Regions from separate parts of the Okibacterium endophyticum genome, predicted to be linked through region 1. Evidence: predicted binding sites of a transcription regulator. Region 1 holds the regulator's gene; each other region holds the start of a gene.
The links. The regulator LexA, encoded in region 1, represses DNA repair genes until DNA is damaged. The targets are predictions, from matches to a motif close to TCGAACANNTGTTCGA.
Positions count from the first base shown of each region.

Region 2: a site for LexA is predicted at 4,205-4,220, ahead of ACYVF5_RS01580 (HNH endonuclease signature motif containing protein). Genes of this name have one in related genera too.
Region 3: a site for LexA is predicted at 5,250-5,265, ahead of ACYVF5_RS10650 (HNH endonuclease signature motif containing protein). Genes of this name have one in related genera too.
Region 4: a site for LexA is predicted at 4,414-4,429, ahead of ACYVF5_RS00035 (Rv2578c family radical SAM protein). Genes of this name have one in related genera too.

Region 1 covers NZ_BAAGXA010000008.1:151,459-159,273, reverse strand. The annotation lists gene ACYVF5_RS12700 (LacI family DNA-binding transcriptional regulator) at 1-354, shown strand, start outside; gene hisH (imidazole glycerol phosphate synthase subunit HisH) at 485-1,132, opposite strand; gene hisB (imidazoleglycerol-phosphate dehydratase HisB) at 1,129-1,737, opposite strand; gene ACYVF5_RS12685 (histidinol-phosphate transaminase) at 1,734-2,816, opposite strand; gene ACYVF5_RS12680 (LysM peptidoglycan-binding domain-containing protein) at 2,903-3,409, opposite strand; gene lexA (transcriptional repressor LexA) at 3,749-4,435, shown strand; gene hflX (GTPase HflX) at 4,568-6,133, opposite strand; gene ACYVF5_RS12665 (class I SAM-dependent methyltransferase) at 6,177-6,800, shown strand; gene dapF (diaminopimelate epimerase) at 6,824-7,705, opposite strand; gene miaA (tRNA (adenosine(37)-N6)-dimethylallyltransferase MiaA) at 7,779-7,815, opposite strand, start outside.
Region 2 covers NZ_BAAGXA010000002.1:266,323-274,137, reverse strand. The annotation lists gene ACYVF5_RS01595 (acyltransferase family protein) at 1-797, opposite strand, end outside; gene ACYVF5_RS01590 (hypothetical protein) at 1,009-1,476, opposite strand; gene ACYVF5_RS01585 (LssY C-terminal domain-containing protein) at 1,473-2,315, opposite strand; gene ACYVF5_RS01580 (HNH endonuclease signature motif containing protein) at 2,617-3,996, opposite strand; gene ACYVF5_RS01575 (MDR family oxidoreductase) at 4,357-5,385, shown strand; gene ACYVF5_RS01570 (DUF6194 family protein) at 5,485-6,009, opposite strand; gene ACYVF5_RS01565 (MerR family transcriptional regulator) at 6,053-6,811, shown strand; gene ACYVF5_RS01560 (hypothetical protein) at 6,832-7,737, opposite strand.
Region 3 covers NZ_BAAGXA010000007.1:176,413-184,227, reverse strand. The annotation lists gene ACYVF5_RS10685 (hypothetical protein) at 1-408, opposite strand, end outside; gene ACYVF5_RS10680 (RNA polymerase sigma factor) at 395-892, opposite strand; gene ACYVF5_RS10675 (hypothetical protein) at 1,120-1,494, shown strand; gene ACYVF5_RS10670 (hypothetical protein) at 1,667-2,131, shown strand; gene ACYVF5_RS10665 (peptidoglycan-binding protein) at 2,190-3,281, shown strand; gene ACYVF5_RS10660 (ABC transporter ATP-binding protein) at 3,278-3,934, shown strand; gene ACYVF5_RS10655 (ABC transporter permease) at 3,994-5,025, shown strand; gene ACYVF5_RS10650 (HNH endonuclease signature motif containing protein) at 5,373-7,070, shown strand; gene ACYVF5_RS10645 (DEAD/DEAH box helicase) at 7,184-7,815, opposite strand, start outside.
Region 4 covers NZ_BAAGXA010000001.1:2,670-10,484, forward strand. The annotation lists gene ACYVF5_RS00020 (HNH endonuclease signature motif containing protein) at 1-1,737, shown strand, start outside; gene ACYVF5_RS00025 (RNA polymerase sigma factor) at 2,064-2,603, opposite strand; gene ACYVF5_RS00030 (hypothetical protein) at 2,612-3,178, opposite strand; gene ACYVF5_RS00035 (Rv2578c family radical SAM protein) at 3,299-4,405, opposite strand; gene ACYVF5_RS00040 (energy-coupling factor transporter transmembrane component T family protein) at 4,609-5,442, opposite strand; gene ACYVF5_RS00045 (ABC transporter ATP-binding protein) at 5,439-7,202, opposite strand; gene ACYVF5_RS00050 (ECF transporter S component) at 7,216-7,815, opposite strand, start outside.

The DNA.
Region 1 (7,815 bases):
GACCTCGTCGCCGTGCACGCCTCGGATCTCACAACGACGAGGTTTGCTGTTGAGCGGTTTCGCTCGTTGGATGATCCGCCGACGGCTGTCTTCTCGGCGAACGCTCGCTGCACCATGGCACTCGTCCACGTGCTGCGCGACGATCCGCTCCCGCTCGTGAGCTTCGGCGACTTCCCGATGGCAGACGTCCTCACTCCATCGATTACGGTCATCGACCAGGACCCCACCCGCATCGGCACCCTGGCCGCCGAACGAGTCCTCGCGCGCCTCACAGAGCCGACCGCCGAACTCGAACGAGTGAACGTCATCGACGTCGCCCTGGTCGAGCGCGACTCCTGCCGTATCGGCTCTTAAGACCAGCGTCTAAGACCAGCGCTCGCGATAGCTGACCGGCGTCCGACCGCATTCGCGGGACAGAGCAGCGAAGAAACGAGGGACGCAGCTCTGCGCGCCCGACTCACGCTGCGGAATCGGTGGAACGAGGCTATCCGGTGCGAAGGCTGGCCAGCCAATTCGACAGCAGACGGATGCCCGCATCACCTGACTTCTCGGGATGGAACTGCGTTGCAGAGAGCGGTCCGTTCTCAACAGCGGCAAGAAAGCGACAGCCGTGCGTCGCCCAGGTGAGGTGAGGCTCGGGAAAGGGCCGGGTCACCTCGAGTGTCCAGTTCCTGGCAGCAAACGAGTGCACGAAGTAGAAGCGTTCGTTGTGAAGGCCGTTGAAGAGCACCGAGTCCTCGGGCGCCTCGACGGTGTTCCATCCCATGTGCGGGAGCACTGGAGAGTCGAGCTCGTCGACGACGCCAGGCCACTCGCCGAGGCCCTCGGTGTCGACACCACGTTCCACTCCTCGTTCGAACATGACCTGCATGCCGACACAGATGCCCAGGACGGGGCGACCTCCGGCGAGACGTTTGTCGATGAGGTCGTCGGATGCCGAATCCCTCAGCTGCGCCATCACGGCGCTGAATGCACCGACGCCGGGCACGACCAGCCCGTCGGCTTCGAGGGCGCGCCTGCGGTCGGCTGTGAGTTCGACGTCCGCGCCCGCACGCTCGAGTGCCTTCACGGCAGAGTGCACGTTTCCGCTGCCGTAATCGAGCACAACGACGTTCGAAGCGCCACCGCTCACAGCGCGCCCTTCGTCGACGGGATGCCGGAGACAAGAGGATCGTATGCCTTCGCCTGCCGGAATGCGCGCGCGAACGCTTTGAACTCCGCTTCGGCGATGTGGTGGGGATCACGGCCGGAGATCACGTTGACGTGAACGGTGAGTGCCGCGTTGAACGCGATCGCTTCGAAGACGTGCCTCACCATCGAGCCGGTGAAGTGGCCCCCGATGAGGTGGAACTCGAATCCGGCCGGTTCACCGTCGTGCACCAGAAAAGGCCTGCCCGAGATGTCGACGACCGCCTGCACGAGCGCTTCGTCGAGCGGCACGAGCGCGTCGCCGAAACGCGAGATTCCCGCCTTGGTGCCGAGGGCCTCCCTGATGGCCAGGCCGAGCGCGATTCCGATGTCTTCGACCGTGTGGTGCACATCGATCTCGATGTCGCCCGACGCCCGCACGGTGAGATCGGTGAGCGAGTGCTTCGCGAACGCCGTGAGCAGGTGGTCATAGAACGGAACCGTGGTCTCGATATCGCTCACCCCGGTGCCGTCCAGATCGAGCGTCAGGTCGATGCTCGACTCACTGGTTTCGCGCTGGATGCGCGCGACGCGCTGCGAAGGACTCATGGCGTCGAGTCTAATGCGGCGATCGCCTCGAGGAACGCTGTCGTCTCGGCTTCCGTGCCCGCCGAGACGCGCAGGTGGCCGCGTATTCCGACGTCTCGGATGAGGATGCCGCGCTCGAGAAGCGCCTCGAAGGTCTGCTGAGGATCGTCGACTCCGCCAAACAGCACGAAGTTGCTGTGCGTGCGGTGCGGGCTGTACCCCAAACCACGAAGCCCTGTCGAGATGCGATCGCGTTGCTGCGCGATGTCGTCGACCATGGCGAGCATCTCGTCGCTGTGCGCGAGCGCGGCGGTCGCCGCCGCCTGCGTGAGCGCCGAAAGGTGGTAGGGCAGCCGCACCAGGCGCAGCGCGTCTGTGACGGCGGGGTCCGCCGCCAGATAGCCGAGGCGGGCGCCGGCGAACGCGAACGCCTTGCTCATCGTGCGAGAGACGATGAGCCGTTCGCGCCCGTCGAGCAGCGTGAGTGCGCTTGGGGTGCCCACCGGGGCGAATTCGGCGTATGCCTCATCGACGACGACGATGCCGGGCGCCTGGTCGTAGACAGCGGCGATGGTCTCGATCGAGAGCGGAGTACCCGTTGGATTGTTCGGTGAGCAGAGGAACACCAGGTCGGGCTGCTCGCGCGCGACGGCGGCCGCGGCCGTCTGCGGCGACACCTCGAAGTCGTCGTCCCGGTCTGCGCCGATCCAGCGTGTTCCCGTGCCGGATGCGAGCAGCGGGTACATCGAGTAGGTCGGGCTGAACCCGAGCACGGAGCGACCCGGGCCCCCGAATGCCTGCAGAACCTGCTGGAGGACTTCGTTGGAGCCGTTCGCCGCCCATACGTTGTCTCGTGTGAGCCCGTGTCCGAGATAGGCGGCCAGGCTGTCGCGCAGGCCGGTGAACTCACGATCCGGGTACCTGTTCACCCCGATGACGGCCGCTGCGATGCGCGCCACGATGTCGTGGGCGACTGCTTCGGGAATGGTGTGTGTGTTCTCGTTCACGTTGAGCGCGACAGGCACGGCCTTCTGGGGAGCACCGTACGGGGACTTTCCGCGCAGATCGTCGCGGATAGGAAGGTCGCTGAGTGAGGTCACCCCGCAAGTTTAGCCAGCTAAATTGCCCAGGTTTCACTCGGCGTCTGACGTCACCCCGACGTTTAGTCGACTAAATCGCCCGGAGTTCACTCGGTGTCTGACGCCGAATAGCTCGCCGGGATCGCGATCTGCTGCCCGGGCACGACGTTCGATGAAGACAGACGGTTGAGATCGAGGATCTCGTTGATGACGTCTCTGGGGTCCGCCTGGGGGGCGATGCGAACCGCGACCTGCCACAGCGACTGTCCGGCCTCGATCGTGACGTATTCGAACGACGCGCTGCTCGCCGTCGACGTGGCGACCGCACCGTCGGCATTCAGTCCGAGATAGGCGGCGACGGCGATCACGGGCACGGCAGCGAGTGTCGTGAGCACGAGGCGACCACGACGCGTGATCCGCAGACGTCCCGATGCGCGAGGTGCGGATACGCGAGGTGCGGATACGCGAGGTGCGGATGCGCGAGGCACAGACGCTATGGGCACAGACGCTATGGGCACAGACGTTGTGGGCACAGACGTTGTGCGCTGTGCGCCGACGAGGCCGGCGTGCTCTGCGCCCGCCATATGGGTGACGTACGCGCGTGGTCGGTTCATCCGGTGTCCGCTCATTGTGTTCGTCCTTCCGCCTCTGCTCGTTGTCACGGGCTCTTCCTCCTACAGGCTGCTTCTGTTACGTCCTGCGGTCATCCACCGTCTTCGTATGACCGGCATCCGCAGAGGCCGGTTATAAGAAGATGTGTTCCGAATCTATCTTCGATTGTTCGAAGATGCAAGATGCTTTTCGAAAACCGATGAGAAGAGAGTCGCGACACACTCGAACAGATGTTTGCCTCGCGCCCTTTTCACCGATACAGTTCGTGTGATGGTTGACACTCAATCAGCAACCACCGACACGGGTATCAGCGGCGGCGCCGCGTGAGCGAAAGAAGCACAATGACGGTCAGCGGAACACCGGCAGGCAAGGGCACAACGCGGCGGCGCAAGACCCTGAGCGACAAGCAGCTGGCGATCCTCGAAGTCATCCAGCGATCCGTGAGTCAACGGGGCTATCCGCCGAGCATGCGCGAGATCGGCGACGCGGTCGGCCTTGCCTCGCTCTCGAGCGTGACCCACCAGCTGAACCAGTTGGAGCTCAGCGGATACCTTCGGCGGGATCCGAATCGTCCACGTGCCCTGGAGGTGCTCATCGAGCTGCCGTCGGTCGCGTCCGAGTCGCTCGACTACGAGAACACCACCCCGATCGGCGACGCCGCGATGGTACCCCTGGTCGGCAACATTGCCGCCGGGGTTCCGATCACTGCAGAGCAGCAGGTCGAAGAGGTCTTCCCTCTGCCGCGGCAGCTCGTCGGCAAGGGCGACCTCTTTATGCTGAAGGTCAAGGGCGAGTCGATGATCGACGCCGCCATCTGCGATGGCGACTGGGTGGTCGTACGACAGCAGAGCACCGCCGAGAACGGCGACATCGTTGCGGCCATGCTCGACGGTGAGGCGACAGTCAAGGTGTTCCGCAAGCGAGACGGCCACGTCTGGTTGCTGCCGCGGAACAGCAACTTCGAACCGATCGTCGGTGACCTCGCCGACGTGCTCGGCAAAGTGGTCGCCGTTCTTCGATCCGTCTGACGCGTCACAGTTCGCCCGGATGACGCCGCCGTCGCGGTCATAAGCCTGAGGGTCCGACAAGCAGCCGACGGCGGTCGTTGCCGCCGACGTGGCTGCTGGTGGACGCTCGGCCGCCCTCAGACGGGTGACGCGTCAGGCAGTCACGCCGTCGCGACGCTTGACGATGAACTCATCCACCGATGCGGCGATTTCTTCTGACACCAGTGCGCGAACACGTGTTCCGGCCTCGAGATAGTCGATGTGCATCACACGCGCCCTGCGGTGAAGCATAGAAATGACCTCACCCCTGTCATACGGCACAAGCAGGGTCACCTCGATCGACGGGCTCGGCAAGAGAGCGGAAACCGCCTCGAGAATCTCGTCGATCCCCTCACCAGTGCGAGCTGACGCGAAGACCGCGTCAGGCTCGAGTCCGCGCAGCAGCAGCCGGTCGTCTTCGCTGATCAGATCGGATTTGTTGAAGACGACGAGCTCGGGGATGTCTCGTGCGCCGACGTCGCCGATGACGTCCCTCACCGTGGTCAGCTGTGACGCGGGGTCGGGATGCGACGCGTCGACCACGTGCACGATCAGTTCGGCGTCTGCCACTTCTTCGAGCGTCGAGCGGAAGGCCTCGACGAGCTGATGTGGGAGGTTCCTGACGAAACCGACAGTGTCGACGAGCGTGTATTGACGCCCGTCTTCGGTGCGGGTGCGGCGCACCGTCGCGTCGAGAGTGGCGAAGAGCGCGTTCTCGACCAGCACTCCTGCCTTCGTGATGCGGTTGAGCAGACTCGATTTGCCGGCGTTCGTGTAGCCGGCGATCGCGACGGAGGGCACCTCGTTGCGGTGGCGGTTCGCCCGTTTCGCCTCGCGTGACGGGGCGAAGCCCTTGATCTGCTTGCGCAGCTTCGCCATTCGTGTGTGGATGCGGCGTCTGTCGAGCTCGATCTTCGTCTCACCGGGGCCACGGGAACCCATGCCGGCTCCTGCGCCGCCGACCTGACCACCTGCCTGGCGGCTCATGGATTCACCCCATCCGCGCAGCCGAGGAAGCAGATACTCGAGCTGGGCAAGTTCCACCTGGGCCTTGCCCTCCCTGCTCTTGGCGTGCTGGCTGAAGATGTCGAGGATCACAGCTGTGCGGTCGATCACCTTGACTTTGACCACGTCTTCGAGTGCGCGCCGCTGACTCGGCGCCAGCTCCGTGTCCGCGATGACCGTGTCGGCGCCGAGCGACTGCACGATTGCCCTCAGCTCCTCTGCCTTGCCCCGGCCCAGGTACGTGCTCGGGTCCGGGTGGGGGCGCCGCTGCAGCATCCCGTCGAGCACAACCGCGCCGGCCGTCTCAGCGAGTGCTGCAAGCTCGCGAAGCGAGTTCTCTGCGTCATCGAGCGAACCCTGCGAGTAGACGCCGATGAGAATGACATTCTCGAGTCGCAGCTGGCGATACTCGACCTCTGTGACGTCTTCGAGCTCGGTCGAGAGCCCGGCGACCCGCCGAAGCGCCTGCCGTTCTTCACGATCGAGCTGCTCGCCATCCCGCTCATCATCCTCGCGCAGGGGCCTCTCATCGTTCAGAGCCTCTGCTCGAGCACGTCCAAAGAGGGTGTATCCGCTCGCGTGCGTGTCCGCGCGGTCGAGCACCCGGGACACAACATCGTTGTCTGGGGAGCTGCCATCGGCCTGGTGACGGTCATCGCCGGAATTCTCTGTCATTGACGTTAACCCTAGTTCGTTCTGGTCGAGTACGTTCTTCACTATGGGTAGCGATCACTATTTCACCGGGTCCCCAGGCAGTGACCTGAAGCAACGCAGGATCCGGGTCCGTCTCGCGGGCCGCGAGATCGAGGTCACGACCGCCGGTGGCATCTTCAGCCCCGACCGCGTCGACACGGGCACACAGGTCCTGCTCTCGAACACACCGGCGCCTCCCCCGAGCGGCAATTTTCTCGACCTCGGCTGCGGCTGGGGACCGATCGCCCTGACCCTGGCTATCGAATCGCCCCTCGCGACCGTGTGGGCTGTCGATGTCAACGAACGCGCCCTCGATCTCGTGCGCACGAACGCCGGATCCCTTGGACTCGAGAACGTTCGCGCGGTTCTTCCCTCCGAGGTTCCAGACGAGCTTCGGTTCAGGACGATCTGGTCGAATCCGCCGATCCGGGTCGGAAAGAACGAGCTCCACACGATGCTCGAGCACTGGCTCCCCCGTCTGACGTCCGGATCGGACGCGTGGCTGGTCGTGCAGCGGAACCTCGGGTCAGACAGTCTGCACCGATGGCTCAACGGAGCGCTTCCCGACGACTTCACCGTCACCAGGGCCGCCACGGGCAAGGGGTATCGGGTGCTTCGCGCCAAGCACAGAGTGGCGTCGCCCGCGTGACCAGAGCATCGGCGTGACCGTTCCTACACGAGCATCAGCTCACCGGTATAGACGAGCTCTGCCGGTCCGCTGAGAGCGACGTGTTCGCCGTCCTCGGTCGGGAACATCCGAACGCCGAGCGAGCCGCCCGCGACATCGACCCGCCACTGATTCGGTGCGCCGGCGCCCGCCCAGTGCCTGGTGGCCAGCGCAGCTGCCGCGATGCCCGTCCCACATGAGAGGGTCTCGCCGCTTCCCCTCTCGTGCACACGCATCCTGATTCTCGCGACGCCGTTGCTGATCAGAGGCTCGTGCGGCACAACGAACTCGACGTTCGCACCGTCTGCGGGAACCGGTTCGAGCCGTGGGGCATACGACAGGTCGGCCGCGTCGAGCTCTGCGTCGTCTGCCAGGGCGACGACCACGTGAGGGTTGCCCACGTTGATGCCCAGACCGGGCCGCGCAACCTTCACCTCTTTGGCACGGACGAGTGGCTCACCACCGTCGAGCGACCAACGGCCGAGATCGACCTGGTATCCCGCAGCGGAGAGCTGAACATCCCTCACCCCCGCACGCGTGCCGACGGCAAGCGTCTCGCCCTGGCCGAGCTCGGCCAGCCCGCGATCGATCAGATAGTGCACAAAAACGCGGATGCCGTTCCCGCACATCTCTGCGACCGAGCCGTCGGCGTTGTGGTAATCCATAAACCATTCGGCGTGCGGGTCCTCCGCGAGGGCGGCTGAGCCGGCATCGAGTGCGCGGGACCGCACTGCCCTGATCACACCGTCCGCGCCGATGCCGAAATGGCGGTCGCACACAGCGGCGATCTGCTCAGACGTCATCGGATGTTCACCATCGGGGTCGCTGTAGAGCACGAAGTCGTTGCCGGTTCCGTGGCCCTTGGTGAAATTCAGGGTGAATGACATGGCGTCAAGTCTACGGTTCACCGGAGGGCGGACCGCTGCCGCCATACATCGTGCCCGCACCCTCGTTCGCGGCTCAGAGGATCGACTGCAGTACCTGCTGCAGGAGCATA
Region 2 (7,815 bases), on a different contig from region 1:
GCGGGAAGCCAGACGCGCCAGCGAGCGCCGGCGTTCACCCGATCGGCCCAGGCCCGCACCTGCGCGAGGTTGGCGGCGAGCAATGTGCCGAGAAAAAACGTCGGCAGATACACGAGCGCGTCGATCTGGGTGAGCCGGCCGACCACCATGAGCGCGACGCTCAGCAGCACGGCGATCACCCGGAATCGGCGGACCGCAAGAGCGACGACGACGAACACCGGCAGGAGCACCGAGAAGATGATCTCCCAGCGCAGCGACCACAGGGGGTTGTTGATCGTGTAGCTCGGGGGCAGAAGCGATGCCTCATCGAGAAGGTGCTGCACGGTGATGGCATTCGCGTTGCGCTCGAGAAGCCAGCTCTCAGGTGCTGCAGACGACGCCGGTCGCGGCAGGGTGAGGATGAGTCCGGCCGCGAGCAGCAGCGCCCCCCACACCGGCAGGTACAGACGCAGCATACGGCTGGTGTAGTACGAGGCCCAGTCGATGGTTCCGGCGAAGGCGGGGAGCGTGACGACGAGTCCGCTCAGCACGAAGAAGACGAGCACACCCTCTGTGCCCGCGGTCACAACACGCAGGGGAGACTGCGTCATCCACTCCCACGCGCCGGTGCCGGTGTCGAGCGCAGGCCGGGCGACGAGGGTCAGGTGATAGATGACGACTATTGCCGCAGCAACGCCGCGCAGACCGTCGAGAGAGTGCAGTCGAGAGGTCTGCGACGCACGCTGTGCCCCCGGCCGGAGGTCCGCGCGGTGTGCGACGCCCGCCTGTCCACTGTTCATCTGCACAGAAGTGGCCATGTGTTCACGTTACGCCCAGCCGCTGAAACCCCAATACATACAAGCTGTGCCTCGAGTGTGCATCCCCTGCGGCGGTTCGGCGCACGGTGGACCCGGCTGTTCCTTCCACAGCCCGCCGAGGGGGGCGGGGAGCGCGGCCGGCGATCCACGCGGAATACGATTGTGACGAGCTGTTCCAGACCGTCCGCCCGCGCTCCTGAGCCGTGCAGCCTCAGGACGACGCTTTCACGTGGCGCTCGCGCTTGGGCTCGCGCTTGGCGAATTGCCGGGCAGACCGGCTCGACAGGGCGAGCAGAATCAGGATGTCACTGGCGAGCGTCGGCAGGGTGGTGCGCAGGGTGATCTCTGCGCCGTTGTTCCAGTAGTCGACGAAGGCGAGGGCGATGCTGATCGATGAGCCGAGCATCGCGATGAGCCGAGCCCAGTTGTGCCCGAGATAGACGAAGATCGCGAGTGCGAGAATCACGAGGAGCGCAACGGCGTACAGAGCGAGCAGCACGGTGAGCGTCAGGGACACCGTGGCTCTCTCGCTGCCTTCGATCCCTGCGTCGCTCTCAATGATCAGATTGTCGATGAAGGCCGCCGGGTTGAGGCTCGCCACCACAACGTAATAGACGCCGGCGAGAACACGAACGACAAGCAGAACGACACCCATGATCAGGGCGATGGGGCGCTTCACCGGTGAACGTCCTGTCGTATGGCAGCGGCATCCGCCGTCGTTGTGGATGGATCGCCGGCGGTGGGAACACGCACATTTCTGAGGTCGAGGATGGGCAGGTCGCCGTCGGTCTGGATGGTGTCTCCGCCGCCGTTGCGGGAGTGATACCCGGTCGAGAAGTCCCGGATGACGTCGAGGGCGACCGCGGCGTCCGCGGCAAGGAGGGTTTGCACGATGTGGTCGCGTTCGATGTCGGTGTCTGCGTCGATCTTGTGCGTGATCTGCAGGGTGAACAAAGACAACCCGACGGCGCGATCGAAGGTGCCGGCGGCGAGCCAGTCCACCCCGTGCCCGCCGGGCAGCAACCAGCCCTCCGGCGTCTTCCAGAACCGGACGTGGTGTCGTTTCGCCGGGTTTCCCGCGACCTCCTGCTGATATGCGTAGTCCTGCATACGTCCGAAGAGAAACAGCGGGCTGACCGGCGCCTCTGCATATGTTTTGCGCCTGAGGGTCGATGTGACGATACGGATGCTCGAGGCGAGCGTCACGGGGTCGGCTCTCGTCCAGCCTGCGGCGGCCATGGCGGTGTGGAGCTGATCGGTTGTGCCCTGCGCAGCGAGGTTGATGGGGTCGCCGAGCAGGCCGTCGCTCGTGCGCGCTCGCCCGATGAAATAACCGGGAACGTATAGCTGGGTGAGAATGCGATGCAACCGCGGCAGCACGAGATAGGCCAGCAGCACCCAGAAGGCGACCATCGAAACGATGCCGAGCCAGCCGAGGCTGAATGATTCGGTGAACACGAGGATGGCCAGCCAGACCGCGGCGACACCGCCGAACACGAAGAAGGCGTTGTCGACCATGGCGCTGAGCGAGAAGTTGCGTTTCTTCTTCGGCTCGTCGACCGCGGCACGATCTGTTGTGCCTCGGTTCCCGCCAGTGGATCCGGCCCCGGATGCTGCCATGAGTGTAGCTTCGCACGATGGCGGCAGTCGAGGGAACCTCGCGAGTGCGTTCTTCTGCGCGCGAGTGCGCGTTCTCCTGCGTCGAGGGAGACGTGGGTGTTGAGTGCGCGGTCTCCTGCGCGGGTCTCCTGCCAGTCCTCTGACGACGTTTCTCGCAGGGTCACCGAGACCCGGCAACCGGCACGGCATCGCTGTGGGTTTAGAAGGGTGGTTCTGTGGGGAGTTCTCGGGGTGGGGGGAGGAGGGCGTCGAGCAGTTCCCGTGCACGTGACGGCGGACGTGCGGGTGCGGGAGTGGGGAGCCTGTGTGCGGGGTAGGTGAAGTGGGTGTCTCCGTGGGGTGTGGACCATTCCAGCACCCCGTCTGCATGCTGGGTCACGTCCCACCGGGTGCGGTGTTTCACCGTGTGATGTTTGCGGCAGAGATGCGCGAGGTTCGTGAGCGCGGTCTGACCGCCGTGTTGCCAGTCAACAGTGTGATCGATGTCACTGTTCACGGCTTTGCGGTTGCAGCCCGGGAACCTGCAGGTTTGATCCCTGACGCGAAGGGCCCGCTTCAGGTCAGCGGGCACCGTGTAGGAGTCACGGCCGACAGAGAGAACCGCGCCGGTCTCGGGATGGGTGAGGATCCGGGTGAACGAGGACGCGTTCCCGGCAAGTCGTTTCGCGGTCTCCGGATCGATGGGCCCATACCCGTCCAGGATCGCGGGCTCGTCATCGAGATCAAGAAGAGTGAGCACGGGAACGGTGACCATGACCGTGGGCCGGATCGACAGACGCCGATCCCCGACCCCGAGCACCGCCCGAAACCCCGCCAACCCCTCACCAGCACCCTCACCCCCGTCATCTGCGCCTGCGGCTGACGCCGACAACACCGGCTCAGCCGGCAACGAATCGGCCGGCACTGTCGGCGCTGGTTCGGCCGGCACTGTTTCGGCCGGTTCACCCGTGGCCGGTGCCGGTGCCTGTTCGGTGAGGGGCCCGCCGGTGCCACCGAGGACATGCCCGGCGACGATCACATCAGCGAGCACATCAGCAGCGATCTGCTGGATCGTGCGACCATCCACCCCACCCGCACCCTCGTGCAGACTCCGCGCCGCAGCCATCGTCGCCGCGTGAAGCGAGGACACGATCTCCGCCGTGTGCTTCAACCCGAACCACGCCATCCCATCCGCCGCCGGACAGAACTCCACACCACGACCCCGTTCAGCCTTCACCCGGCGCTCACGGATCGTCTCCGGATGCAACCTCTCACGCAACACCCGCGCCGCCGTGCCGAACCGCGCCGACGTCATCGTCTTCGCGACCGGCAACACCCGCTCCTCGAACCCCGGCACCGCGTCATCGGGCAACGACCACACCTGATCAACGATCACCCTCGCATGCCGATAACCGATCTCCCCCGCAGCCAACGCAGCCCGAGTCAACGGCAACGACTCCTGCAACACACGAGCCTCCTCCACCAGCACACGCACCGACGACTCCGAAACCCGCATCGCCGCAGCCAGCTCCGCAATGAACGACCGATACCCCAGCTCATCCACCCGCGACCCCGACAGAACACCAGAATCCAACACCACCCCCGACGCAGTCTCTTCAGCACACCGCCTCGCCCGATCAAGCACCACCGCCCGCCGAAACTCAGCCCGAGCGACCTCACGATCAGCCTCGACAACCTCCGCGATCAAAACCGAAACCTCATCCGCACGACGCGCCGCAGCGGAACACACCCCGTCATCCGGAGAACCGGATCCCTCATCAGCGGCCATACCCCACACTACCACACATTCGAACATATGTTCTAGTCGCTTCGTGGGTGAAATCGGCGGATCTGCGAGATCAATGGGGGTAACCCGCCATCGATTTGGCCCGGTTCCAGGAGTGGCCTCCTCCGCCTTCACTCATGCAGAGACGTCGCCAACCGGTCATAGGCTGAAGACATGACATCGACGTTCCGCGCCTGGGTGGTCGACCGGCAACCCGAAGATGAGCAGAGTCCAGAGGGCGACGCAGGCACTACTGCCGGGGCCAGCCTGCTCGAGGTCACCGACGAGTTCCTGATGCCCGGAGACACGGTCGTCAGCATCGAGTACACCAGCGTCAATTACAAAGACGGCCTCGCCCTGCTGGGCAAACCCGGCGTTGTTCGCGAGTGGCCGCTGATTCTCGGCATCGACCTCGTCGGCACCGTGGAATCGAGCGAATCGGAACGATGGCAGGCCGGTGACCACGTGGTGCTCAACGGGACAGGGCTCGGCGAGCACCACCATGGCGGGCTCGCTCAGCGCGCCCGGGTCGACGGCACTCACCTGGTGCGCGTTCCGGAGCCGCTCGGCGGACTGCGGGCCGCCGCAATCGGTACGGCCGGGTTCACCGCCATGCTCTCCGTGCTCGCAATAGAGCGCCACGGAGTACGCCCGGGCGACGGACCGGTTCTCGTGACCGGTGCGGCCGGTGGTGTCGGAAGCATAGCCATCGCCGTGCTTTCCCGCCTCGGATACAACGTCATCGCGTCAAGCGGTCGAGCAGAGACCGAGGGGGCCTATCTGACGCACCTCGGAGCATCCGCCATCATCGACCGCGCCGAGCTCGCTTCACCGGGCAGGCCTCTGCAGAAGCAACGCTGGGCCGCCGTGCTCGATGTCGCCGGAAGCCATACCCTCGTCAATGCGATCGCGCAGCTCGAACGGGGCGGTATCGCCACGGCATGCGGGCTGGCTCAGGGAACCGATCTTGCGGGCACGGTGATGCCGTTCATCCTGCGTGGTGTGAGTCTCGTCGGCATCAATTCCGTGGAGGTGGCACCAGACGAACGAGCCGTGGTGTGGGAACGCCTCGCGAGGGATCTCGACGTCGGCCTGCTCGATCAGATGACGTCGGTCGTGGCGCTTGCCGATGCGAAAACGGCTGCCGAACGGATACTCGCCGGCGGCATCCGCGGACGCACTGTCGTCGACGTCAACGTCTAGAACTATGAGGCCAGGACGTTGAGAGGCTTGGAGCGGCCGACGCGGGCCTCACGCGCGACCGGACGGTAACGGCATCGCTCGACGAGCCGCCGTCGGCCTTCACAGGTCATCGGCGCGTTTCGGTGAACGCTGACGCTCATTCTTCGGCACGGATTCGCGGCGTTCCTGTCGGCGTTCGACGCGCCGCCGGTCAGCGAGGTGCGCACCGTTGAGGAGCTCCAGAGCGCGATCGAGCGTCGCAGTGCCAGGGTTCACGACGCACACCCACCCGTAAACGCCATAGAGAGGGTGAGGGGTGAACGCGTCCTCGGCGCTGTAGTCCACGTCGGCGTCGTCGATCTCCTCCGGTGGGTACCCGATGAGTGCGGTGAAGACCGCCGGGCCGACGTGGATGTTCAGTCGCCAACGGCCGGGTTCGTCGAGGTGGGAGTCCGCGTCGTTCGGGTAGTTCTTCGTCACGATGGTCGCGTAGGGCTGACGATTGCGGGGCACCTGGCCATCGGGTGCGTAGTAGAAGTAGTGATCGCCCCACGAGATCTCAGGGTGTTCGCTCCCCGGGGCGGGTGCGAGCTCGAGGAGGCCGTCGTAGGCTCGGACTTCTGAGAGGATCTGTTCCATAGACATGGTTCAAGTGTGATCTTGAAGCGCTTATGGAGGGTTTCACCCAGTGAAGGACGCCAACGAGCCCGGCTCCGCGCGATACACGACCAGCCGCCTCGCCGCCGCCGTGGGCTACTCCGTGCAGCAGATCCGCGACCTTGAACGACTCGACGTGATCCCCCCAGCGCCTCGGCGGCCCAATGGATACCGCCAGTTCACAACTGTGCACGTGACCGCGCTGCGCGCGTACCGTCAACTGGCGATCGCGGTCGGACCGGTCGTCGCCCGGGCGAAGATGCGCGAGATCCGCGGTCTGCCCCATCACGAGGCGGTCGCGAGAGTCGTCGCCCTTCACGTGGACCTCGCCCGCTCCCGTGACGAGACCATCTCTGCACTCAGTGCTCTCGACAGCATCGTCGACGAAAGCGCCCACGACGAAGCTCCTGCTCCGGAGGATTCGATGAGCATCACCGAACTGTCTGCTGCGCTCGGCGTGCGCTCCTCCACGCTCCGCTTCTGGGAACAGCAGGGACTGATCGCTCCCGAACGTTCAGAGCGTCTCAACACGCGATTTTATCCACCCGATGCGGTCAGGGATGCTCGTATCGTCGCCGCCCTCCGTGCTGGCGGCTACCGGATCCCGGCCGTGCAAGCTGTTATGGCGTCCCTGCGGACCGTGCACGATACACAAGACGCGCGCGATGCCCTCCAAGAACGCCTGCACAACATCGCCGCACGATCCGAGGCGATGCTGCGGGCCGGCACCGACATCGCCTGCATGCTGCGTCACTCAGCCCTCAACAACGTGCTGGCCTCGTGCACCTGACACCTTGCGCGTGCGTGTTGTCAGGTCTCGTCCGACGGCCTCTCCGGCAGGCTCTCTGGCAGCGTCTCTGCGCCCGTTTCTGCGCCCGTTTCTGGCGGAGTCTCTCTGTCTGTCACGGCCTGGGAGCCGGTGTCTGGCGTCGAATCGACCGACGCAGTGGGTGCCTCAGCCTCCGGCGTGGCCGGCTTCTTCGCGGCAGGCTTCTTCGCGGCTGCCTTCGAACGAGTCGGCGCGGGCTTCTTCACAGGCGCCTGCTTCCCTCTGGTTGCCGACGTCTCTGCCGATGACGTGCGAGTCTTCTTCTTGGGTGCATCGGCATCCGTCGCATCAGCCCCATCCACTGCGTCAGCCGTCGCGATGTCTGCAGCCGCCACGACCTCGACGGATGCCGTTGTGTCGGTCGTTGCCGGCTTCGTCGAGCGCTTGCGCTTGGAGCGTGTGCCGCCTTCGGCCTGCCGGTCAGCGGCTGCGGGCTCAAGGGCACGTTTCGCAGGACCGCCCGTCACCGCGTCATGGGCGCCCGAGCCGGGAAGCTCCCTCGGCTTCGCGGCACGCGTGCGCGCCTTTTTGGGGGCACGCTCGTCGAGGCGCAGGGCAGCGACCAGCTCGAGGGCGTGTGTGGTGGTGACCACCAGCCGGGCGAACTCCTCACCTTCGACATCGATCACCACTGCAGCACGGCTGCCCTTGATGACGAGAAAGTCCTTGCCGCCGTGAAACTTCCACTGCCCGACGGCGAGGCTCAGCGGGATCGCCGTTCCGGGAGCCCTGATCCCGCGGACCCAGATCCACGGGTCATCGGTTATCGTCGCGGAGCGAATGGCCTCGCGGGGCACAACGATGTCGCTCTTGCGTAGGGCAAGCACCTTTTCTGCGGTCGTCAGTGTGATCTCGAGACGATCGGAAAGCAGATGAAGGCGAGCCATAGCACCAGTCTGCCGCGTTCAGCATGGGAATGCTGTGCGCGAACCTCACAAATCGGAATCGTTTCCGCTGAACGGTCG
Region 3 (7,815 bases), on a different contig from region 1:
TTCGCTGAGGCGTAGGGTTCCGGTCGCTTCTACGGTGTCCCTGGCGTTTGTGCGCACCTGACTCAACTCCCCTGCTACCTCTGCCGCGCTCTTGGACACCGCCGTGGTGTGTAACGGCTTGGGAGTCGCCGCCTGGGCTGGCGTCATTGGTTGAAGCACAGTGAGCACAATGGCGACCATGACGAACAGCGCCACTGATGTGCTTGTGATGAGAATTGTGCGCGTTCGGCCGAAGAATCCTCGGTGGGGACGGGCTCTCGTTGACCGGTCGTGTGGAGATATGTGCTCCGGGCGTTCGGCGTGAATCGCTTCAAGCAGGCGAAGCCCTGTCTCAGATACAGGATCGGTCCGATGAGATTTGCCTGGTTTTGCGTCACGGATAACTTGCTCGATGTCATCGGTCATCATGGATCACCTCCATCTCTAGATCGAGTGCCAGTGCGTCACGCACAAGACGACGGGCACGGAACAGCCGGACGCGGACGGTTGATGTTGGAATTGCCAAGATTTCGCTGATCTCCGTCGGGCTCAGTTCGTCCCAGTAGGCCATCTGAAGCAACACACGTTGCGGCTCGGGAAGCGATCGAATCGCATCTCGAACGCTCCGCCGTCTCTCGGCCACATCCGCGTCCTCATTCACGGTCTCTTCGGCAACACGGTCACGGAGTGCCGCAGCGCGTTTGCGCCGACGGTACTCATTGCCGATGAGATTGCGGACGATTCCGTAGAGCCATGGGACGTTGAGGGCTCTGCCGACTTGGTACTGCTGCCAGACGATACGGAACGCCTCAGCGGCGATCTCCTCGGCATCGGCCCGTGAGTCGAGCCGATGCTCGGCGACAGAGACCACGAGTGAGTAATTCGCGAGGAAGAACGCGTCATACTCAACCACCCGGTCCCCCTCTCTGTGACCCGCGTCTGGCTCTGTGACCCGCGTCTGGCCGCGGCCCGCTCACTTTCTTCGTTTCCGGATACCCCCGGAGCGTTTCACAGTGGCGCAGATTTTTCGAGACGTCGTCGTCTCGGTTTGCCTCAGAGCGCGTATTTGGGAGACCGGGTTGAGTCCTAACCTATTTCATCGTCAGTGAAACGCTCGGCCGAGTGCCGGAAACATACAGCATGACGGAGTGGCTGTCATATCTACCGAATCAACTCATCGCTTTAAGGGAGAACATCATGAGGAAACGCAACAAGATTATCGCGGCGGGCGCTCTGGCGGTCGCGCTCGCATTCGGCAGCAGCACTGCTGCCTTCGCCGCGTCGTACGGGGCCAAGAGCTGCGGTGGCATCACTCACGCCTTCGTGGAGGGCACCACGAAGGGTGTGCCCACCCTGAAGATCACTGGCACCAACGGTTCATACAACGAAACGAGGTTCCAGCGCAGTACGTCATGGCAGCGCAACTATCTGAACAGCCCCACTCAGAGCTCCAAGAGCGCAAGTGTCACCGGCTACACGTCGTTGCAGAGCGGTGGCGTCGGCTGCAGTATCTAACCTTCGCCCCGTAATATCCCACCGACAGCTCACACCTTCATGTGACGGAGGTCGTCTGAATCCGAGCAGACGGCTCAGACGACCTCCGTTGCTCATCAGATCAAGGGAGTCGATCATGCAAGCAAGACACAATCTTACGACGGCCACTTTCGCAGTTGCGATAATCGGCGCGTTGCTCACTGGCTGCAGCTCAACGTCGAGCGCCACGCCGATCGACTACGAACCGGGAGAGCTCAGCGGCCAGGAACAGGACTTCGCCACAGACATGGCCGCGTGTTTGAAGGAATCTGGGTGGGAGGTCGAAGTGCGCCCTGACAACTCGTACACCATTCAGCTCCAAGAAGAACAGTCAGATGCATATGACGCTGCCGTCGAAGCATGTTCGGAGAGCCTCGGCTACGAGGAGGAGCCTGAGCCGCTCACGGATGCACAGATGAAACGTCTCTACGCAGGGCTCGTCTCTCTCGCCGGATGCCTCCGTGACGAGGGTCACGAGGTGCGAGACGTCCCGAGCGAACAGGCGTTCCTCGACGACGCCGTCTTCGACCCGTACGGCGAGCTGCGTGATCCCAAACGAGCCGATGCGCTCAGTGATGACGACTACTACGACCTGCTCCAGATTTGTCCCAGGCCTTGACGTGTAGCAAGGCTGGCAGGAAGAGAATGAGTGCGAGCGGGCAGGAGGCTGAACGTTGATGTCTTCGGCGAGTTCTCGGCGGTACAGATGGCAGGGCGCGGCGCTTGGTGCTCTTCTCGTCGCCATCCTGGCGGCAGCGGGCGTGTGGGCCGGGTTGACCGTCCTGCAGCCGGCGGATGATCCGCTCGCAGCCAAGGCGTACACCTACGTCGAAGTGGCCGAAGGAGAAGTCGGTTCCGAGCTGTTGCTGAACACGATCGCACAGTGGCGCACAGAACCAGTCGGAGAGAACCGTGCGGCAGGGGTGGTGACTTCGGTTGATGTCGCTACTGGAGATGAGGTGAATGCTGGTGACACGTTGTACACCGTGGATCTGAGGCCCGTTGTTGTCGGTCAGGGTTCGACCCCCGCTTTTCGTGCCATCGGCGAAGGTGCCGAAGGCCCGGATGTGCAACAACTCCAGGAGATGCTGGGTGCTCTGGGGTTCTATCGACACATGGCAGATGGCAAGGCTGAGAGCGGAACGGTCGCGGCGATTCGTGCGTGGCAGAAGTCGCTCGGACTGGAGCAGACCGGCCAAGTTGAGTTCGGCGATGTTGTCTTCGTCGCCAGCCTGCCATCGCGGATCGCACTCGACGCGGAGCAGATCGCCACAGGCAACTCGCTCAGTGGAGGAGAGCCAGTCGTTCGCGGCTTGTCGAACGCCCCGGCGTTTTCCCTTCCCGTCACCGATGCGCAAGCGGCGATGATTCCGACCGGCACCCGCGTCGAACTGACCTCTCCCGACGGTGACGTCTGGTCGGCAGTGACAGCCGATCAGAACCGGGACAAGGACACCAACGCACTCACAGTGGCACTCAACGGTGTGGACGGCGCGACGATTTGCGGCGACGGCTGCGGTCAGATTCCCGTGTCCGGCCAGGCTCAGCTCGTCTCTCGCATCATCACCGTGGAGCCCGTCGACGGACTGATCGTGCCGTCGGCGGCGCTGGTGACAGACGCGAACGGCGATGTCATGGTCATCGATGCGAAAGATCGCCGGGTGCCAGTTAGCGTGGTCGCCTCAGCGAAAGGGATGTCCGTCATCGAGGGGGTCGAAGCGGGTTTGCGTGTGCGGGTGCCCGCCCAGGCATCGCGTGGGAAAACGTGACCGGCGACGCAGACAGGCCACTACTTGAAGCAGATCAGATCAGCTTCCAGTATGCGCCCGGCACGCCCGTCCTGGATACGTGGTCAGCACAGTTCTTCGCGGGATCAATGACCGCTCTCACGGGGAAGTCCGGACGCGGCAAGTCAACATTGCTGTATCTGCTCGGACTCATGCTCAACCCCAGCTCCGGAGACGTCCTCGTCAACGGAGAAGCAACCAGCCGACTGCACGACGTCGACCGTGCCCGGCTCCGCGCAAACAGATTCGGCTTCGTGTTCCAAGACGCCGCCCTCGATGCCACCCGCACCGTCATGGACAACATCACCGAGACAACGCTCTACCGACAGGGTCCGCGGTCGGCTCTTCACCCTCGGGCAGAATCACTCCTTGAACAGTTCGGTGTGAACGTGCCCGCGCACCGTAAACCAGGTCAGGTCTCCGGAGGACAAGCGCAACGCATCGCACTGTGTCGGGCACTCCTCACCTCACCGCCGATACTCCTCGCCGACGAGCCCACCGGGAACCTGGACCCATCCAGCACCGAGGTCGTCGTCACCGCGCTACGCGAACACGCATACACCGGCGCGGCCGTCATCGTGGTCACCCACTCGCCGGACGTTGCCGCTGCCTGCGACCGGGAGATCGTATTGTGATCGTCAAGACCATCCGTGAAGCTGTGCTTTCCGCACGCTCCCAACCCGTCGCTTCCGTCGTGACGGTGTTGACAATCGTCGGCATGATCCTCGCCGTGATGCTTACGACAGGCCGCACCGTCGGAGCCGAGCAGCACGTCCTCGGCTCTATCGACTCTGCCGGTACGCGATCGATCATCGTTCGCGCGGACCATGGCGCAGGGATCACGGCCAGCGTTCTCGACCGGATCTCCTCGGTCGAAGGCGTCGAATGGGCGGCCGGATTCGCGACCACTGTTGACGCGACCAACAGCGAAGTCCGCGACGGCACCCGCGTACCCACCCGGATCGCCTACGGTCACGACCTCGACCGACTGGGTATCCCCGTCTCCCCTTCAGCTGCAGGCCAGCTCGGCTACGCGTCGACCAATGCCCTCGAACAGCTCGGATTGGTCGACGGCGTCGGCGCAGTCACCCTCACTACGGGGACGAACTACGGCATCGCCGGACCGATCGACACCCCGGATTTCCTGACCCCCTTCGAACCGCTCGTGCTTATGCCCGTCACCGATTGGGAGGGAACCGAAGCAGTCGGGCTCATCGTTGTCATTGCCAAGACTCCTGAGCTCGTCGCGCCCGTCGCTGACATCCTCGGTTCCGTCCTTGCAGCAGAGGATCCATCCCAAGCGCAGATCCACACCAGCGAAGCACTCGCTCAGCTCCGCGGGCTCATCCAGAGCCAGCTCGGCTCATTCTCACGCGGACTCGTGCTCGCTCTCATGGGCCTCACCGGGATGCTTGTCGCGGTCCTCCTATACGGGCTCGTCATGATGCGCCGGAAAGACTTCGGTCGTCGCCGTGCACTCGGCGCGACACGCTCGCTGATCGTCTCCCTCCTGCTCATCCAAACAGCCTTCCTCAGCATCATGGGCATAGTGACGGGAATGATGGTCGCGGTGGTGGTTCTCCTCGTTGCCAACGACCCGTTGCCCGGTGCCGCCTTCTCCGGAGCACTCGCGGTGCTCACACTCCTCACGACGCTCATCGCTGCCCTCATACCAGCGCTGATCGCGAGCCGGAGAGAACCGATCCGCGAACTCAGGATCGCATAGCCTCGCCTCGATTTCCTTGAGCATCAGCGAGTTCATGTGGACCGTTTTATGCCCGTCCGGCGCGTAGCCAGAGCCCCTCGTTGGCGCTGAACGCGATGTCGTAGAGCGGGCTCAGCTCGTCGATCTGGGCTGCGTCCGATTCCGGCGGGTTCGCGGGACGTGCTGCGCAGACGTTCGCCTTGTGTGCGGGATGGCGGGCGCCGCGTCATCGCTTGCAGCCACGGCAGAACATATCTTCTATTAATTGAGGAAGGCGGGGGAACCCCAGGGGGAACCGATCCGGATAATCCCGGGAGTTATCTCGCAAGGATAGAACATATCAACGAATAAACGTGCTATGATTGACCATGGCCAACGCGACCGAGCAGCTCCTCGATCTCGCCCGTCGGGTGTGCGAACGGCTTGTCGCGTGTGAGGAGCGGGAAGCCTCGACCGGAGATCTGGCGGTGACTGAGCTGTTGGATCGCGTGGACGATGGCGGGCTCGAGGACCTGTTGAGAGACGTGTCCGTGTTGCGGAGCGAGCTGGACGGCCTTCTCGCAGCGGGCGCGGGTGTGATCGCGAAGCGGTCGGAATACGGGCTCGGGTACGCAGGCCTGGCGCAGAGTCGCGGGCATCGGTCGCCGGTCGCGATGGTGCAGCAGATCACGGGGACGACCCGGGCTGAGGCGTCGCGGCACGTCCGGCTCGGGAACCTGATGGGTGAAGCGGATGCTGCGACCCGGCTCGCCGGTACAGCGTTCGCGGATGCCACGACGGATGCCGACCCGATGACCGGGGACCTGCATGGCCGCGCCGCGCCTCTTTCCGAAGAGATGGGACCTGAGGTCGACGCTGACGCGAATGCTGAGGCCGGCGCCGATGCGGGCGCTCATGAGGGCATCGGTCGTTCCCCGGACGGGACAGCTCTGGGGGCGGACCCCGGAGCGTTCCCGAGCGTATTGCCCTGGTACGAGCCCCTCACCCGGGCGATGCGGGAGCACAGGCTGAAGTCAGAGTCCGTCGCCCTGGTGACGCGGATCCTCGGCGAGGCCGCCGAACGCGCCCCGGCGCAGACCCTACGGCGGGCTGCCGAGGAACTGGTTGACACAGCCGGAGACGCTCACGTGGACGAGCTCGCGAAACGGGCCAGATACCTCCGCGACGAGATCGACCCGGTCGGCGTCGGATTGCGGGCCGAACAACGCTATGCCGCACGGTCGTGGCGGTTCGGGAGGAACCCGAAGACCGGGGCACGGACCGCGCAGATCGAGTTCGACGACGAATCCGCCGCGTGGGTCGACTCCATCGTCGGAGCAGCGCTACGTCCCCGCCGCGGGGGTCCGCGGTTCATCGACTCGGACGAAAGAGCCCACGCGCAGAATCTGATCGAAGACCCACGATCGAACGAGCAGATCGTGTTCGATCTGCTTATGGACATCATCCGCACCGGTGTCGACGTCGACCCGGGACTCGCATACGGAACCAGGCAACCCGGGATCCGAGTCGTGATCACCCAGGAGCAACTGGACACCCGCGACAAGGACGGGCGCATTGTCGGGAACGGGTATCTCGAAGAGACCGGGGAAACGGTTCCCGGAGCGACAGTTGAACGGTTGATCTGCACCCATGGAACCCTGCCCGTCACCGTCGATCCCGACGGCCATCCCCTCGACGTGGGGCGCGAGCATCGTCTATTCGTTCCGAAGCAACGAATCGGATTGTCGATCCGGGATGGCGGATGCCGATATCCCGGCTGCGACAGGCCACCGTCTTATACCGAGGCACACCACATCAACCCCTGGACCTCCGAGCACGGACGAACCGATTGTGCAGACGGGATCCTGCTCTGCCGGCATCACCATATGCTCATCCACAACAACCACTGGCGAGTCGTGAGGGAGAACTCTGCCTACCACCTGATCCCACCTCCGAACATCGACCCCACACGCACACCGGTTCCCATGCCCTCACGATCACCCCTCAATCCCGCATGGCGACAAGCAGCACGCCCGCACAACAGAGCCGTCGTCGATGAGAGAAGCGATGCGCTGGAACGGGTATAAGACCGGTTTGGGCGCGACCGGTGGTCCTCTCCTCGTTCCGTCGCGATTCCGTCGCGATTCCCTCACGCCGCACTGCTCAAACCTGCAGAGGGAGAACACCCACGGTGGAGCGTCTATCGCGAGCTGCCCAGGCGCTTGCGCAGGTACTCGATCCGCGCCTGCAGCTGGGTGACACTCGCCTGCGGCACGGCCGGGCCGCCGCACACCCTCCTGAGCTCGGCGTGCACCAGGCCGTGCGGCTGCCCGGTGTTCTTGGCATAGAGCCCCACCAGGCTGTTCAGAAGGCTCCGCTGCTCCTTGAGCGTCCGGTACAACGGCGCCGGCTCTTCGCGCTCAGGCTCGGCCTTTTTGCGCTCCGTCTGGCGCCTGGCCTGTCGCTGGTGCCGCTGCTTCAGCAGTTCGTGCACCTGATCGGGTTCGAGAAGGCCGGGAAGGCCGATGAAGTCGAACTCCTCGTCGGTGCCCGGCGTCGCATACTGCCCGAACTCAGCCCCGTCGAAGAGAACACGATCGAACGTCGCATCGCTCGACATCGCCTCGAAGCTGAACTCGCTCGTCAGCGCATCCGATGCCGTGTCGTCGCGATTCGCCTCGGCCATCATCGCGTCTTCGGGGTTGTGCAGATCGCCCTCCCCGTCACCGACCGGTCGGTCGAGGGCGTGGTCGCGTTCAAGCTCGAGAGCGCTCGCGAGACCCATCAACTGCGGAACATTGGGCAGAAACACCGACGCCGTCTCACCACGGC
Region 4 (7,815 bases), on a different contig from region 1:
ATCGAGGAGTCGCGGACGCTGGGCGAGGTGTTGCCCGGCACGGCTGCGGCGTTGGCGGCGGGTGAGATCTCGTATCGGCATGCGAAGCTGATCGTGGATCAGTCCTGGTCGCTGCCCGAGGATGCTGTGGGAGTGTTCGAGGAGCAGTTGCTCCCGGCGGCGCGGGTGATGACCGCGGCCCGGCTGTCGAAGAAGGCGCGGGCGCTGCGTGAGCGGGTGCATCCGGAATCGATCATGGCGCGGCGGGTGAAGGCGGAGCGGGATCGTGGTGTTGACTTGATGCCGGAGCCGGACGGGATGGCGTGGATCGGGTTGCGGCATTCCGCCGATGTGGTGACGGCGTTGTACGACTCGACGATGAGTGTGGCGCGTTCCCTGGCCGGGGCCGATGAGGTGCGGACTGTGCAGCAGATTGCGGCTGATGTGCTCGCCGATGCGATGGTGGCCGGGTTCGTGCTCGGCGGGGCCGACGGCCCCCTCGCCGTAACGGGTGACATCGCAGAAGACACGGCATCGCAGGCGATCGCATCGCAGGCCAGAACCTCGCCGACTGCGAGGGCGGGCGCCGCCCAGGCTCCGGCACGAGGGCAAGGCACGGAAGCCGTGTGCGGCCGGTTCGCCGCCCGCACACGGCTCACGAACTGCATGACCGATCGCACCAGAACGCAGGCTCAGGCGAGTGCGCAGGCTCGGGCGAGTGCGCAGGCTCGGGCGAGTGCGCAGGCTCGGGCGAGTGCGCAGGTTCAGGCGGGCTCGCTGTTATGGATGACCGGTCTCGCGCCGTTGTGGACTCGTCCAGCAACAGCAACAGCCTCGGTGCATGAGGTCTCAGCCCGAGCGTTTCTCACACGGAAGAGATCCCGCCGGCGGGCGAGTGATCTGTTCGCCGATGACGTGCCGGTGAGGGCCGACAGCCGGCGCGAGTTCTCGATCGTTTTCAACGGGTCCCACCACCGCGTGCCCGGCACCCCTCGACGCACGACCCCTCCACCCACTCGGTCACGACCGCCCGTATCGCGCCCTCCCGCGCCAGCGTCGTCACCGGTGTCGTCGATGGTGTCGTCGATGGTGTCGGCGTCGCGGTCCCCATCTTCGCGCGGGTCTGCATCGCCGCCCGGTGCACGCGCAGGTGCACCGGGTGAGGGGTTGTCGCGGTTCCGTCCGGTGCTCGGCGTGGGCGATCGCCGGTTGTCGATTCGTCCGACGGTGCTGGTCACCGTGCCGGCACTGACGCTGCTCGATCACGACGAGAGCCCGGCGACACTCGACGGTTACGGGCCGATCGATCCCGGGACCGCGAAACAGCTCGCGGCGAACGCTCCCTCATTCACGAGACTGCTCACCCACCCCGAGACCGGGGCGGTGCTCTCGGTCGGGCGCGATTCCTACACGGTGCCGGCCGGTCTGAAACGCGCGCTCCGGGTGCGCGACCGAACCTGCCGGTTCCCGGGGTGCAACCGCGGGGCCGAAGGCTGCGATCTCGATCACACAGAAGCCTGGCAGTACGGCGGCGAGACGGCGCTGAACAACCTCGCGCACCTCTGCCGCAAACATCACACGCTGAAACATCAGACCGGATGGGCCGTCGTCCAGCACTCGAACGGCACGATGACCTGGACCTCGCCCCACGGCGCGACCCACACGACACATCCAGAAGAAACAGTGACCTTAGCGGGCTGCCAACGGCCCCGCCGAGAACCCGTCGCGAGCGAAACGGCCGACACCCCGCCCTTCTGAACGGACAGCTCTGAACGGAGAGCTCTGAACTGAACGGACAGTGCTGAACTGAACGGACAGTGCTGAACTGAACGGGACAGCTCTGAACGGGGACAGCTCTGAACGGGGACGGTGCGGGAGTGGGACGGACAGTGCTGAACGGGACAGTTCTGAGCGGACAGTCGGGAACTCCCCTTCGGGACGGATACGTGTCAAGAGCCTGTGCAAACAGACGTGGGCAGCGGCCGCGGGAACAGCATCCGTGCGCGCATGTGAGCCAGCGCCGGACGCCGCAACGAGGACAACGAGACCGAGAGTCACTGAAGCGACGACAAGCAGCAAGTCGTTCATAAGACATCACCGCTTTCCGCAAGCTGGTCTCGCAGAACAGCCCGCGCACGCGAGAGCCGGCTGCGGATGGTCGCAGACGGCTTTCCGAGAATCGTCGCGACTTCTTCCTGCGTGAATCCCTCCCAGTAGACGAGCTCGATGATCTCCCTATCGAGCGGTGAGAGACAGCTGACAAGCTCGCGCACATGCTCGACGAGGTCGGGATCGAACTCGTCTGACGGATGGACACTGCTCGCAGCCAGATCGGCACCCATCGACATGCGGACCCGTTCCGAAAGCGCGGAGCGTCGACGTCGGCCACGCCGGTACTGGGAAAGGATCTTGCGAGCGATGCCGAACAGCCATGCCCTCCGCAGATCCGGCGCAACCGCGTCCCGTTGTTTTGACTTCCAGGCGGCCAGGAACGTCTCGCTCACCAGATCGGCGGCATCCTCCGGCGGCGACACGCGCCGCACGAAGAAGCCGAGGAGCCCGGGGGCTTCCTGACGGAATGCCTCGGCCAGATCGCCGGACGCCAGGGCGGTGTTGTCTCGCACCTGCACGCTCAATGCAGCTGTCCCGTGCAGTCGGAAGTGCCCGCTATCTCGTCGCCGAACACAGCGAGACCCTCAGGGACGTCAGTCTGCCGTGCCATGGCGTCGAAGAACGACACGGAGTCGACGATCTCAGCGGACCATTCGCCCTCGTCGCTCTCGCCTGGAATGAACGGGTTCGCGACGGCATCTTCGTATATGCGCTGGCCGACTCCGCTCCAGTCCTGTGATGTCAGCCATTCGCGAAGCTCCGGGTTCTCTCCGCCGACCACAGAACCCACTCGCAGCGCATACGTGCAGGTGACCTCCACGCCGGTGTCGGTGACGTACTCGATGGGGATCCGCACGTCGGGATCGAAGTATGGGGCGAACACGGCCGCTCCCGCGGTCATCGCGCCCGCAGCGACCACGGCCACCGGGATGAGCCAAAAGCTCCGACGACGCCGCTTTGCTCGGCTGCGTACGGCTTCCGCGCGGGACGCATTGACGAGCGACTCCAATGCGGCTCTCGTGGCAATCGAGGGCTCGTACGACTTCGTGCTGCCGCGCAGCAGCTCATCCACACTCGGCTTGCTCATGACACTCCCATTCCACCAGTGACGGGAGCTCTTCCCCCGTCACCGATGTAATGGCCGGATCAATCGAAAGTGATGCATCGGGCTACCGACCCGTGTTCGCAACCTCCTGGGGAAGTACACCTAGAACAACATCGGCTGCTCCGTCGCCGGCAGCATGCGGGCACCCGACGGTTGTGAACCGTCAGCCGAATCGGCGAACGACACCCTCTCGCCCTCGGTGTTCCTCAGCATCCCGAGTGCCTTGGATCGAACACCGCCGGTTGCCGGATCCTCTCGCCCGCGCTCGAGACCGTGTGCACGAATCAACGGTTTGATGCGCGCTGCGAGCCACTGGCGATACTCCTTGGGTGCGTGCGCCTTCGAGCCGTAGAGGGCAGCATATTTCGGAACGAGCTCCGGATGCTGTCGCTGCAGCCAGTGCATGAACCACGGCTTCACTCCCGGCTTCAAATGGAGAGCCGTGTAGAGAACACGTGTTCCGCCAGCTTCTGCAACCCGCCGCAGTGCCTCGTCCAGATGCGCTCGGCTGTCGGTCAGATACGGCAGGATCGGCATAAGAAAAACCGAGCACTCGAGCCCGGCCTCACGCGCAGCCTTCACCGTCGCCAGGCGCGCGGCCGCCGACGGCGTCCCCGGCTCGATCGACTTCTGCAACTCGTCGTCATAGATCGCTATCGACATCGCCAGATCCACCGGAACCGACTCAGACACCTCGGCAAGCAACCGCAGATCTCGCCGCAGCAGCGTTCCCTTGGTGAGAATCGACAGGGGAGTGCCTGAGTCCCCCAGGGCTCGAACGATGCCGGGCATCAGCTGATACCTGCCTTCGGCCCGTTGGTAGGGATCCGTGTTCGTGCCCAGCGCGACGGGGAACCTGCCCCACGACGCTTTCGACACCTCGCGCCTCAGAACATCGGCCACATTGATCTTCACAACCACCTGATTGTCGAAGTCATCACCGGCGTTGAAGTCCAGATACGTGTGAGTCGGGCGCGCAAAACAATACGCACACGCGTGGGAGCACCCGCGATACGGATTGATCGTCCAGCCGAACGGCATCTCGGACCGGGTCGGGACGCGGTTGAGCGCGGACTTCGCCATCACCTCGTGAAAGGTGACGCCATCGAACTCCGGTGTCTTCACCGTGCGCACGAGATTGCTGAGTGCGGCGAGCCCGGGCAGCGCGGCCGACGACTCTTCATTAACAAGCTGACCCGTCCATCGCATGAACTCAGTAGAACATATCTTCGACATGTATGCGAGCAATTCTGAGGAGTTCTCGAAATTCGGCGTCGCCGTCTCTTGAGTCCTCGTGTGATCTGCGTACTGTTAACAGCACGTAGAGATGCACGGTAAAGGCCCCCAGAACCCGGTCGATCTGCGAGTGAGGCCGAGTTCTGGGGGCTATCCACGGGTGTGGCGCGATCAGGTCATCGCAGAAGCATCCCGGTCGTGACGCACAGACACAGCCCGACGATCCAGAAGGCGATGACGAACACCCCGTCACGCACCCGCCACGGCACGAGATGCCGTTCCGTGCGAGTCTCGTGCGCACCGAACGCTCGCGAATCCATCGCCAGGGCCACCCTCTCCGCATGTCTGATCGCCCCGGCGAGCAACGGCACCAGATAACCGATGCCGCGTCGCACACTCGCGACCGGACCGCGGCCCCCAGCGACACCCCGCACACGGTGTGCCGCCCGAATCACCCCGAGCTCATATCGAAACCTGGGAACGAATCGATAGGCGGCGAGAGCCGTGTATCCCACCCGATACGGCACACGCAGCTGCTGCACCATGGAACGCACCAGATCAGGGCCCGTTGTGGTGAGGCCCGCGATCAGCGCCAATCCGAGCAGGGCACCGAACCGCGCAGCGGTCGCCACACCGATGAGCCAGTCGCCGAGCGAATATCGAAAGTCTCCGAGTTGCACCAGGGTGACCTGGTCCTCAGTCGTGCCGGCATCCGCCCATACACCGAAACTCACCGAGAGCAGAAAGAGGATGCCGGGGATCACCAGATACAGCGTCAGGGCACGTCGCGCGGTCAGTCGCGCCCCGACGCTCACCAGCAGAATGGCGAGAGCCAGAAAACCGAGCGGCGTCACGACATCGCGCACGAAGATGAGGTACACCATAAATGGAACCGGCGCGGCGAGCTTCGCCAGCGGGTTGAGCCGATAGAGAAAGTAGCGCGCACCCGCGTCGTAGCGATGGTTGTAAGGGTCACGCGCAGGCGAGACGGGGGTCGTGACCGTGCTCATCCCTGCCACCCGGGAAGATCTCGCAGACGCGAGATCCTCTGCCACGACGGATGTCTCGTGAGGCCGCGCATGGCCCTCGCCAGCGGCGGCAGGCGGAGTCCGGCTCCCTCGATGAGCTCATCGTCGGCCATGATGTCTGCGGTGGCGCCCACCGCCCTCAACACGCCGTCGGCGAGGACGGCCACGTGGGTCGCATATTCGGTCACGAGCTGCATGTCGTGCGTGACGGTGATGACTGTGGTTCCCTGCTGATGCAGCTGAGACAACAGCCCGAGCAGCTCGTCGGCCCGTTCCCGATCCTGGCCGAAGGTCGGTTCGTCGAGTGCGAGCACGGGGGCACCGGCGATGAGCGCGGTCCCCACAGAAAGCCGCCGCTTCTGGCCGCCCGACAGCAGAAACGGATGCACGTCGCGCAGATGCTCAAGACCGAAGCGCGCGAGCATCTCGTCCACACGATCGTCGGCGCTTCTCCCGCCGTCCCCTCCGTGTCGATCGGCAACGCCCGTCGCGTGATGTCGCAGCCCGTGGGCGAGTTCATCCGCTACGGTGTGTGCGACGAACTGGTGCTCCGGGTTCTGGAAGACGAACCCGATGTGCCCCGCGAGTGCTCGCACGTCGCTCGTCGCCGGATCCAGCTCACCGACGCTCACTCGCCCCTTCGGTGGCGCCACGACTCCGGCGATGGCCTGCAGCAGCGTCGTCTTGCCCGCGCCGTTGGCGCCGATGATCGCGAGAAAGTCACCCGGTTCGACAGACAGCGTGACATCTCGCAGCACTGTTGTTCTGCCCCGTGTGACCGAGAGGCGCCGCACTGTCACGGCACCGGCCGGCATGGGCACCGGCAGGCGGTGGACGCGCGGGTCTCGGTGTGCTGCAGGCGGCTCGACCGCGGGCAGAGATCGGATGCCGTTGAGCTCTGTCGTGAGCTCGGCAGGCGTCAGGGGGCGTTCGGCGAGGGTGAGTCCGCCGCGTTCCAGCGTGAGCGCGGCGATGGTCGCAACAGGCAGCCAGACGCCCAACTCACTCACCTCGACGGCGCGTCTGGCCAGAATCTCGCGTGGCGTTCCGCTGAGTGCGACCCGCCCTTCCCTGTCGAGAACGACGACGCGATCGACGATGTCCATGGCGGCGTCGAGGTTGTGCTCGATGAGCAGGATGGACCTGCTGCCTTCTGCGACGACGTCGGCGAGCGTCCGATACACCTCGGTCGTGCCCACCGGGTCCAGGTTCGCCGTGGGCTCGTCGAGAACGAGAAGGTCAGACCCCATGGCGAGAGCACACGCGATGGCGAGGCGTTGCCGGCCGCCGCCGGAGAGAACATCCGGATTGTCCGCACGTCGTTCCCAGAGCCCTACGGCACGGAGCGCCGATTCGGCCCGTTCGAGCACAACAGGCAGGGGCAGGAGCAGGTTCTCGGGTCCGAAGCAGACCTCGTCGAACAGGGTTCCGGTGACGATCTGGGAGTCCGGGTCCTGAAAGACCATCGCGACGTGCTCGCTGAGCTGCGGCACAGAGGCATCCGTCGTCACGATGCCGGCCGTCTGGATCGTGCCATCGACCTCCGCTGCCAACGCGTGCGGGATCAGCCCGTTGGTCGCCAGGGCAAGAGTCGATTTTCCGCAACCTGACGGGCCGAGCAGCAGCACCACCTCGCCGGCTCCGACGTCGAACGACACCCCGCCGGGGGTGAAATCGGCGCGCTCGTCGTGGCGGATGCGCACGTCGAGCATCCGCAACGGCGGTGGCGGCGCGTTCGTCACGCTGAGTCTGAGGTCATGCGGTGACCGACATCAACGCGGACTCGTTGCGAGCACTCGTGCGGCGTGTGTCGATCTCGTGCTGCAGACCCCTGGCCACACCTGTTTTATCGAGGTTGTGTGCGACGACCCGACCGAGCCAGGTGAAGAGCAGGGGGCTCAGAGCGAAGAGGCCGAAATAGACGGCAGCGAACCACCCCGTGTGCTTCTCGAATCCCATCGCATACATCACACCGCCGCCGAAGAGGGCGCCGGCGATCACCGCGGTCAGATAGAACACCCATGGTTTCCAGTACCGGTAACGCCCGATCAGGAACGGGACCTCTTGAAGGACGCCGACCCCCACTCCTGTTGCGAGATAGACGAAGAAGAGAGGGGGAGTGAACGTGCCAGAGACGAGGCCGGCGACAAAACCGCTCAGCACGGCGACTCCCCCGCGCCGAAGCAACGACTGGGCGATCACACCGGGCAGAAAATACACACCGACGAGCACGCCGTAGACCACGGGGAGCGTCGATGCGATGAGGATGTCGATGTAGCTGCTCCCGATGAAAACGAGTCCCCCGGCCACACCGATCGCCGCGCAGGTGAGCAGAAGGCGAGTGCTGGTGTTTCG